Regions from separate parts of the Listeria sp. ILCC792 genome, predicted to be linked through region 1. Evidence: predicted binding sites of a transcription regulator. Region 1 holds the regulator's gene; the other holds the start of a gene.
What was found. Region 1 encodes Rex, which represses fermentation and respiration genes when NADH is low (regulators of the CRP and FNR family bind a similar motif). Its sites were predicted from a motif close to TTGTGAAATATTTCACAA; they were not measured.
Positions count from the first base shown of each region.

Region 2: a site for Rex is predicted at 2,748-2,765, ahead of CFS60_RS07560 (cytochrome ubiquinol oxidase subunit I). Genes of this name have one in related genera too.

Region 1 covers NZ_FYBO01000008.1:86,879-91,780, reverse strand. Annotated here, with positions in the region: gene CFS60_RS09760 (LTA synthase family protein) at 1-496, shown strand, start outside; gene CFS60_RS09755 (hypothetical protein) at 523-1,248, opposite strand; gene CFS60_RS09750 (redox-sensing transcriptional repressor Rex) at 1,352-1,996, opposite strand; gene CFS60_RS09745 (ABC-F family ATP-binding cassette domain-containing protein) at 2,280-4,241, shown strand; gene tsaD (tRNA (adenosine(37)-N6)-threonylcarbamoyltransferase complex transferase subunit TsaD) at 4,276-4,902, opposite strand, start outside.
Region 2 covers NZ_FYBO01000005.1:125,844-130,745, forward strand. Annotated here, with positions in the region: gene CFS60_RS07550 (LTA synthase family protein) at 1-1,941, shown strand, start outside; gene tadA (tRNA adenosine(34) deaminase TadA) at 2,007-2,480, shown strand; gene CFS60_RS07560 (cytochrome ubiquinol oxidase subunit I) at 2,855-4,258, shown strand; gene cydB (cytochrome d ubiquinol oxidase subunit II) at 4,245-4,902, shown strand, end outside.

The DNA.
Region 1 (4,902 bases):
TGTGATGTACGGTGACCACCATATCATTGATACGGCAAAGCTTACAGATGACCAAAAAAGCTACGTCAATCGTTCTAGTGAGCTAAAAGCGCAGCCTGCTGATGACTACCGGATTCCGTTCTACCTCCACATTCCGGGCGTTGAAAAGACAGGCAAGATTGATAATATCGGCGGCGAAATTGACGTAATGCCAACCGTTCTCAATCTTCTTGGGATTAAAGCAACTGACCAGATTATGTTTGGGGAGGACATCTTAAATACGCAAACGAATTTTGTGCCAGAACGCTACACAATGCCAGAAGGTAGCTACATGGCAAATGATTATATGTATGAACCAGACGAAAGTTTTGAAACGGGCAAAGCCACTTATTATAACGGCGGAAATAAAGAACTCTCTGCTGATATCAAAAAACGTTTTGAAGCAAGTCGAAAACTACTCCAGTATTCTGATAGTTATGTAGACAATTTGCCGAAACAAAAAGATGTTGAAAAATAGTTTCTATAAAAAAAGATGAGCTCGGATTATCTTCCGAGCTCATCTTTTTTATTTGTCCGTTTAAATTCAAATTGTTTCATCCACGGGCGACCTTTTTTTAGCGCCCAGTATCCGATAATGGCCATAACTAATGCGCCAATGATGTCGACAATAACGTCTGTCATGGTATCCGTGAGAGCAGCCCGCCCAACGAGTGGCGTTCCGTTAGAGAGTTCGAAGCGCTGCATATTTAAACCTAAAAGAGCATCGAATGTATACTCATACACTTCCCAGAAAGCGCCGAGCGTTACCGCGAAACAGAAAGAAAATATCGCAACAAAGCCGGGCTTCATGTTCATGACGACTTTATCGTTAGCATTGAGTAAACTCACAAAAGAAAAGCCTATTGCGCCTAGCATCGCACCACTAAACGTATGCAATATTTTATCCCAGTGAGGTACATTCGCATAAAATTGTTGAATGGTTCCAAGATAAATTGAGGCGTATAGAAAAACGATAAACATGAGGTACACAAGCCCCGGAATTTCAAATTTAAATCGTCTAGAAACAATGGACGGTAAAGCTAAAATAATAATCCCTAAAATGATTTCTACCAGTAAGAAAATATAATCACTTCGGAGCGTTACTTTTGGTCCTGTTGCTGGTTGTGACGCGGGGGCAGTAAAAATTTCAAAGATGGTCACAATCATCGAAATCCCCATGGATACAAAAATAAAAAGGGCAACCCACTGCGTCCAATTTAATTTTTTCAGTCGTTTCATTCATTTCACCTCTTATAAGAAACCAGCACTCTTAAGCGCTGGTTCAGATAGTTACATCAAAGTTCTTTTATTTTTGAGCTTCTTAAGCTGCGTTTTAATTTTTAGATGGATAGTTTTCTAGGAAGTAAATTAATGTTTGTAATTCAGTTGTCAAATCAATATGATGGACGCGTACTTGTTTTGGCACGCTAATACGTGCTGGCGTAAAGTTTAGAATCCCCTTCACGTCTGCTTCGATCAATTTATCCACCGTTGTTTGAGCTTCATCAGATGGTACAGTTAAAATGACCACTTCAACATTATTTTCTTTTAAAATTTCTTCCATATCATTTAAATGATAAATTGGAATATCTTGTTGGACGGTACCTACTTTTGCAGGAGCTACATCAAATGCAGCACAAACGCGAATATTATTGTTTTTCATGAAGTTATAATGAAGTAGTGCGGTTCCAAGATTCCCTACACCGATAATGGCAACGTTCGTTTCTTTATCTTGGCTGAGCGTTTTTCCAAAAAAGTCAAGAATATAAGAAACATTATAACCATATCCTTTCTTGCCGAGTGCGCCGAAATATGAGAAATCGCGGCGAATTGTTGCGGAATCCACTTTTACAGCTTCACTTAACTCTGCCGAAGATACACGTTCTTTTCCTGATTCATGTAGATATTTCAAATAGCGATGATATAACGGTAAGCGTTTTGCTGTCGCCTGTGGAATTTTTGTCGTTTCATCCATCATGCCAATTAGTCCCTTCTTCCTGATAAAATATGGTTCGTTTTCAAGCAAAATGACTGCTCTTTCCTTCACATGCTTGCTTATATACTATAAACATTTCACATAAAATGCACAAACTTTTTGCTCACACATTTAGAAAACCTTTATTTTATCAGTATTTATTTTGTTTACCTGCTCTCATTGTATCGTAAAATCACAATTAATGCTAATGATTTCACAAAATCAAATGTGTGATTGCAACGGGCTCACCTTTACGCTAAACTAGAAAGAGATAGGGGAGAAAAATATGATTCTTTTGCAAGTACAACAAATTGCGAAGTACTTTGGTGCGGAAACGATTTTAGAAAATATAAAATTAGAAATTAAAACAAATGACCGGATTGCGCTAGTTGGCAGAAACGGGGCGGGAAAATCAACGCTTCTGAAAATCATTGCGGGGCAGACTTCATATGATGCGGGGCAAATTTCAAAGCCGAAAAATGTGCGGATTGGCTACTTGGCGCAAAATACGGGGCTTGAGTCGAGCAAGACGATTTGGAATGAAATGCTGACTGTTTTTGAAGACTTGCGTAACATGGAACGCGAGCTGCGCGAGATGGAGCTTAAAATGGCGGACAGCGGTATATACGCGGATGCTGAGACGGCAAGGCAGGCTTTGGATAGTTACGATGAACTGCAACACCTTTTCAAGGAACGCGGCGGCTATACGTATGAAGCGGAAATTCGTTCGGTGCTACATGGTCTCCATTTTTTTGAAGAGGATTATGAAAAATTAGTCGCGGCTTTAAGTGGTGGGCAGAAAACTAGGCTTGCACTTGCGAAACTACTTTTATCCAAACAAGATCTTTTGATTTTAGATGAGCCGACCAACCATTTGGATATTGCGACGCTTTCGTGGCTTGAGGGGTATTTGCAAAATTATGCGGGCGCGCTGCTCATCGTTTCGCACGACCGCTATTTTTTGGACCGCGTGGTGAACCAAGTTTATGAGATTTCCCGGACAAAAATCACTCACTATGTTGGAAATTACAGTCGTTTTCTTGTTTTAAAACAGGAGCAGCTTGAAAAAGACTGGAAGGAATTCGAGAAACAACAGACGGAAATTGCCAAATTGGAAGACTTTGTTGCTCGGAATATTGTTCGTGCATCGACAACGAAACGGGCGCAAAGCCGGCGGAAGAAACTGGAAAAAATGGACCGATTAGATCGGCCGGCGGGAAATGAAAAAGCGGCCCATTTTGGTTTTCAATTTGACCGCACGCCCGGAAATGACATTTTATTTGTCGAAGATGTTGCAATTGGCTATTCGAAAGACAAATTGGTGGCGCAAAATGTTCGGTTTGAAATGAAGCGCGGTGATAGTATTGCACTTGTTGGGCCAAACGGAATTGGCAAGTCTACCCTTTTAAAGTCACTCATTCGTGAAATCCCTGTTTTAAAGGGCGATTTTCGTTTTGGCGCTGGCGTTAAAATCGGGTATTACGACCAAGAACAAGCTAAGCTTTCTTCCAAAAAGACGATTTTACAAGAACTTTGGGATGAATATCCTGAACTAGACGAGAAAGCGGTCCGCACCACACTTGGAAATTTCCTTTTTTCAGAAGATGATGTTTTAAAAATTGTGGATACGCTTAGTGGCGGCGAAAAGGCCCGCTTGGCGCTTTCAAAGCTGACGCTACTCGGGGCAAATGTGCTTATTCTCGATGAGCCGACCAACCATTTGGATATTGAAAGTAAGGAAGTTTTGGAGGCGGCACTCATTGATTTTGAAGGCACGATTTTGTTCGTTTCGCATGACCGCTACTTCATTAACCGCATCGCACAAGATATTATTGAGCTTAGTCCGACTGGGGCGACGCGCTATTTAGGCGACTATGACTACTATCAGGAGAAAATTGCGGAAAACAGAGAAATTGCGCGTCTTGAAATGGAAGAGAAACTTCGGAAAGGCGAAATGCCAGCACAAGCGGAAAATCCTTCTAACAAGGCGGCGTACCAGCAAAGCAAGGAAGCGCAAAAATTATTACGGCAAAAAACACGAAAGCTTGCTGAAATTGAGGGAAAAATGGAAGAATGCGATGCGAAAATCGCTTCACTCGAACATGAGTTGACACTTCCAACGGTTTTTAACGACCACGAAAAAAGTTACGCGATTACCGAAGAATTGGATGCCATTAAACAAGTTGCCGAAGCCTTAATGGCCGACTGGGAAATCGTGAGTGAGGAAATTGAAGAATTGAATGCATAGAAAAAAGCTAGGACGAAAATTCGTCCTAGCTTTTTTAAACTTCTTCAAATAACAAACCGGGTTTGGCATTTAAGGCTAAGTTGCCGAATTTGCCTTCTTCGTAGGCTACCGTTCCTGCTGCTGCAATCATGGCGGCATTGTCTCCGCAAAGTGAAAGCGGCGGGATGACCAATTGGACGGCTGGAATTTCAAGTTCTGCTTCTTGAATCATTCGTTCGCGTAAGCCTTGGTTTGCCGCAACACCGCCTGCAAGAAGCAATTGTTTAACGCCGTATTCTTTTGCGGCAGCAATTGTTTTGGTGACTAAGACGTCGACAACGCTCGCCTGGAAGCTAGCTGCTAGATCAGCAGGACTTGGTTCTAAGTTTTTTTGGCGCATATTATGGAGCAAATTAATAAACGCAGATTTTAAGCCACTGAAACTAAAATCGTAGCTGCCATCGTCCATCATCGCACGTGGAAAGTGGAATGTGTCTTCCCCTTCTCTCGCTAGATGGTCGATCTGGACTCCGCCAGGATAAGGCAAACCAAGCGTTCTCGCCACTTTATCGTATGCCTCACCAGCTGCGTCATCGCGCGTTTCTCCGATAATCTCAAAATCATTATGTTCTTTCATCAAAACAAGCTCTGTGTGTCCTCCGCTTACGACAAGCGCAAGCAG
Region 2 (4,902 bases), on a different contig from region 1:
AATTTACTTTCAAATCGATTACTGTTACTAACTGTTTTTCTGTTTTGGCTAAAGACGGAAATTGTTTATTTTATGGAATTTAATTTAGGCGTTGAAGGCGCATTTCAAATTTTCTTATTACTGATTAATCCAATTGCGATGGCACTCATTATATTTAGTTTAGTCTTTTTGATTCCAAATCGAAAGCTTCGGACAACGATTGCCATTATTGTTTATTTTGCACTTTCCATGCTACTTTATGCGAACGTGCTTTATTACCGCGAGTTTAGCGACTTCTTGTCGGTTAATTTGATGACGAATGTTGGAAATGTTTCGGAAGGCCTTAACGGGAGCGCATTCGCCCTACTAAAATGGCATGATATTCTTTATTGGCTCGATTTTGCATTCATTACGTTTGCGCTAATAAAATACGGGAAGCCATATGCGGAAAAGCGTCGTGCTTTTAAGTTTCAACTTATTCCTGTTGTTTTAGGCCTAGGAATGCTTCTTTTAAATATTACGCTGGCGGAGATTGACCGCCCGCAACTGCTTACGCGGACATTTGATCAGCGTTATCTAGTCAAATATTTGGGCGTCAACACGTTTACGGCTTATGACGGCGTGAAGCACATGAAAACGCAGCAGAAGCGCGTTCAAGCGGAAAGCTCGGACACGGCTGAGGCGGAGAACTTTGTGAATACGAACCGCACGAGTACAGACAATGAGTACTTTGGGGTTGCGAAAAAACGGAATGTGGTCTACTTGCATTTAGAAAGCATTCAACAATTTTTGATCAATTACAAATTGGACGGCGAAGAGGTAACACCGTTCTTAAATCAACTTTATAATAGTGAAAACTCGTTTAGTTTTAGCAACTTCTACCATCAAACGGGGCAAGGAAAATCTAGTGATGCGGAAAACCTTATTGAGAATTCGCTATTTGGACTTCCGCAAGGGTCAGCATTTTCGACTTACGGCGGCACGAATGAATTTCAGGCGGGGCCGGCAATTTTGAAGAATGAACAAGGTTACACGTCGGCAGCGTTTCACGGGAACATTGGCTCGTTTTGGAACCGCAATAATGCCTACAAGCGTTTTGGCTATGATTATTTCTTTGATTCTAGCTACTATGATTTGACCAAGGCGAACTCAACGGACTACGGTCTAAAAGACAAGCCGTTTTATGAGCAGTCCATGGAAATGCTGAAGCAATTGCCACAGCCATTCCAAACAAAATTCATTACGGTTTCCAACCATTTCCCGTATCCTGTTTTTGAAGAAGACGTGGAATTCGCGAATCCTGGAACCAAAGATGAAACAATTAATAATTATTTTTCAACAGCGCATTATGCAGACGAGGCGATTAAGGAATTTTTCGACGCTTTGAAGAAAGAAGGCTTGTATGAAAATACGATTTTCGTTCTTTACGGCGACCACTACGGTATTTCGAAATCACGCCTAGATACGCTTGCACCGCTTCTTGGAAAAGAAGAACTAACCGAGTTTGATAAAGCGCAGTTGCAACGCGTGCCGTTTATCATCCACGCGCCTGGCATCAAGGGGAAAGAAATTACAACGCAAGCGGGGCAAATTGATGTGCAACCAACTGTTCAGCATTTACTTGGCATCGACGGCTCGAAATACTTGCAACTTGGAAATAGCCTGCTTTCCGATAAGCCAACTGATACAGTTGTATTCCGAAATGGCGATGTGATTACTTCCGAGTTCGCTCAAATCGGTTCCACCGTTTACCTGACGCAGACAGGCGAACCAGTTGAAGAGCTAACAAATGAAGAAAATAGTCGTGTGACGGAAAGAAAACATTACGCCGAAACAGCGCTGCGGATTTCCGACGACATCATGCAACGTGACTTGTTGCGCTTCTATGAACCAAGCGAAGATTTCAAAATCCCGAATCCTGCGAAAGTAGATTATAAGGTTTCGACGTCAGATATAAAATAGAACGCGAAAATGACTCTGGCCATCGCCGGGGTCATTTTCACTAAAACTAGAAAGAAGGTGCGGTTTTGGATAAAAACGGGTTTATGCACGAAGCGATCAATGAAGCGAAAAAGGCAGGTGCAATTGGCGAAGTCCCAATTGGAGCAGTAGTCGTGCTAGACGGAAAAATCATCGGCCGTGGGCATAATTTGCGAGAATCCAGTCAAAACGCTGTGACGCACGCCGAAATGATGGCCATTCAAGACGCTTGCCATAATCAAAAATCTTGGCGACTCGCCGGTGCCGAATTATTTGTAACGCTTGAACCGTGCCCAATGTGTAGTGGTGCCATTTTGCTTTCCCGAATTGCGAAAGTATATTACGGCGCCAAAGATCCGAAAGCGGGAACGGCTGGAACTTTAATGAATCTCTTGCAAGATGAGCGCTTTAATCATGTCTGTGAAGTAGAAAGCGGCCTTTTGGAAGAAGAAACAGGCGCCCTTTTAACGGACTTTTTTCGGGAATTAAGAAAGCGCAAGAAAACCGAGAAACCGAGTTAGTCTAGTAGTTCTTTTCTACCAATTTAGACTAAAATGTCTGTTTGAAACTTTTTGTGAATAAAATAACAAAAACAAAGGTACAGTGAGTTCAATACTTTACAAGCTGATTTCTTATTAAAATGAAAAATAAAAAAAAGACTACTAAAGAACTAAATGAATTTAAGCCGAAATAGGATAAAATATACTGTATATAGAACTTATTCTAATTTAGAAAACTCTGCTTTAGCCGAAAAAGAGAAATGACGAATTTTTTTATTTTACATATCTTTGTGAATGAAATAACAACTAATGGAGCTTGTTTAGATTGTTTTTCACAAACTCGGTTAAGGGAGAACGTAAAAAGAATTAAAACGCAGAAAAAGGAGGGAAAAAGGGTGGATACATTGTTTTTAGCCCGTTTTCAGTTCGCATCAACAACAATCTTTCACTTTTTATTTGTGCCGCTATCCATTGGCTTAGTCTTTATGGTTGCGCTCATGCAAACGCTATACGTAGTGAAAGGGAAAGAAGTTTATAAAAGAATGACAAAGTTTTGGGGACATTTATTCCTCATTAACTTTGCAGTCGGTGTCGTAACTGGTATTATTCAGGAATTCCAATTCGGAATGAACTGGTCCGACTACTCCCGTTTTGTAGGGGACGTTTTCGGAGCACCACTAGCTATTGAAGCCTTACTTGCATTCTTCATGGAGTCAACATTTATCGGTTTATGGATTTTTGGTTGGGATCGCCTCAGCAAAAAATTACATTTAGCGTGTATTTGGCTCGTATCAATTGGAACGATTCTTTCAAGTTTTTGGATTCTAGCAGCCAACTCATTTATGCAACACCCAGTCGGCTTTGAATTTAAAAATGGTCGTGCCGAAATGAACGATTTCTGGGCGCTTATTACAAACGGCCAGCTACTAGTTGAGTTTCCGCACGTTATTTTCGGTGCTTTCGCAACAGGTGCGTTTTTCGTTGCAGGTGTCAGTGCATACAAAATGCTTAAAAAGCAAGATGTGGCTTTCTTCAAGCGCTCTTTCCAAATTGCACTCGTAATCGCAGTTATTGGCGGTTTTGGAACAGCTTTCAGCGGACACTCACAAGCCCAATATTTGGTTAAAACGCAGCCGATGAAAATGGCGGCAACTGAAGGTATATGGGAGGATACTGCCGACCCAGCACCTTGGACGATGATTGCCGGCATCGATGTCGATAACAAAAAAAATACGTGGTCAATTGAAATCCCGTATGCGCTAAGCTTCTTGTCTTATTCGACCTTTAGTGGTTCCGTAGAAGGCATGAACTCGCTTCAAAAACAATACGAGGAACAATATGGCCCGGGAGATTATATTCCGCCAGTACGAACTTCATTCTGGAGTTTCCGTATCATGGTATTAGCCGGCATGGTAATGATTTTAACAGCACTAATTGGTGCGGTGCTTGCTTGGCGTAAAAATCTTGAGAACACAAAATGGTATTTACGTTTAATGGTACCAATGATTTTATTCCCATTCATCGCCAACTCAATGGGTTGGATTATGACAGAAATTGGACGGCAACCGTGGGTAGTATTTGGTTACCAACAAACGGCAGATGCCGTGTCGCCGAACGTATCGGCAGGCTCGCTACTGTTCTCGATAATCGCGTTTTCAACGATTTACGCGTTACTGTTAATCGTGCTCGTCTATTTATTTATTCGCGAAATCAAAAAAGGACCTTATGGTGAAAATAAAGTAGAGACTACTTCTGTTGATCCATTTGATAAAGGGGGCGACAAAATTGTCACTGAATGAGTTATGGTTTTTACTTGTCGCAGTATTATTTGTCGGTTTCTTCTTCCTAGAAGGATTTGACTTTGGTGTAGGGATGTCTACACGTTTCATGGCGCGCAATGATTTGGAGCGCCGCGTGTTAGTGAACACAATTGGTCCGTTTTGGGATGCCAATGAAGTGTGGCTACTTACAGCTGGCGGTGCCATTTTTGCCGCATTTCCAAACTGGTATGCAACGATGTTCAGCGGTTACTACATTCCGCTCGTTGTGTTCTTGCTTGCTTTAATCGGTCGCGGTGTTTCATTTGAATTCCGTGGTCAAAAAGATTCTGCCGCTTGGCGTCAGTTTTGGGATTGGGTTATCTTTTTCGGTAGTATTTTACCGCCGTTCTTGCTAGGTGTCCTATTTTCAAGCCTTGTACAAGGTATGCCAATTAATAGCGAAATGGATATGTATGCAGGATTCTTTGATTACATTACGGTCTTCTCCGTTTGGGGAGGCTTAACCGTTACAATGCTTTGCCTACTTCATGGCTTAATGTTTATCACGCTTCGTACGGAAGATGATATTCAAGACCGCGCACGTCGCATGGCTAAACGCGTTTGGTTCATCACCGTGCCTGTTTTAGTAGTGTTTGTAGTTCTAGCATTCTTTTACACAGATA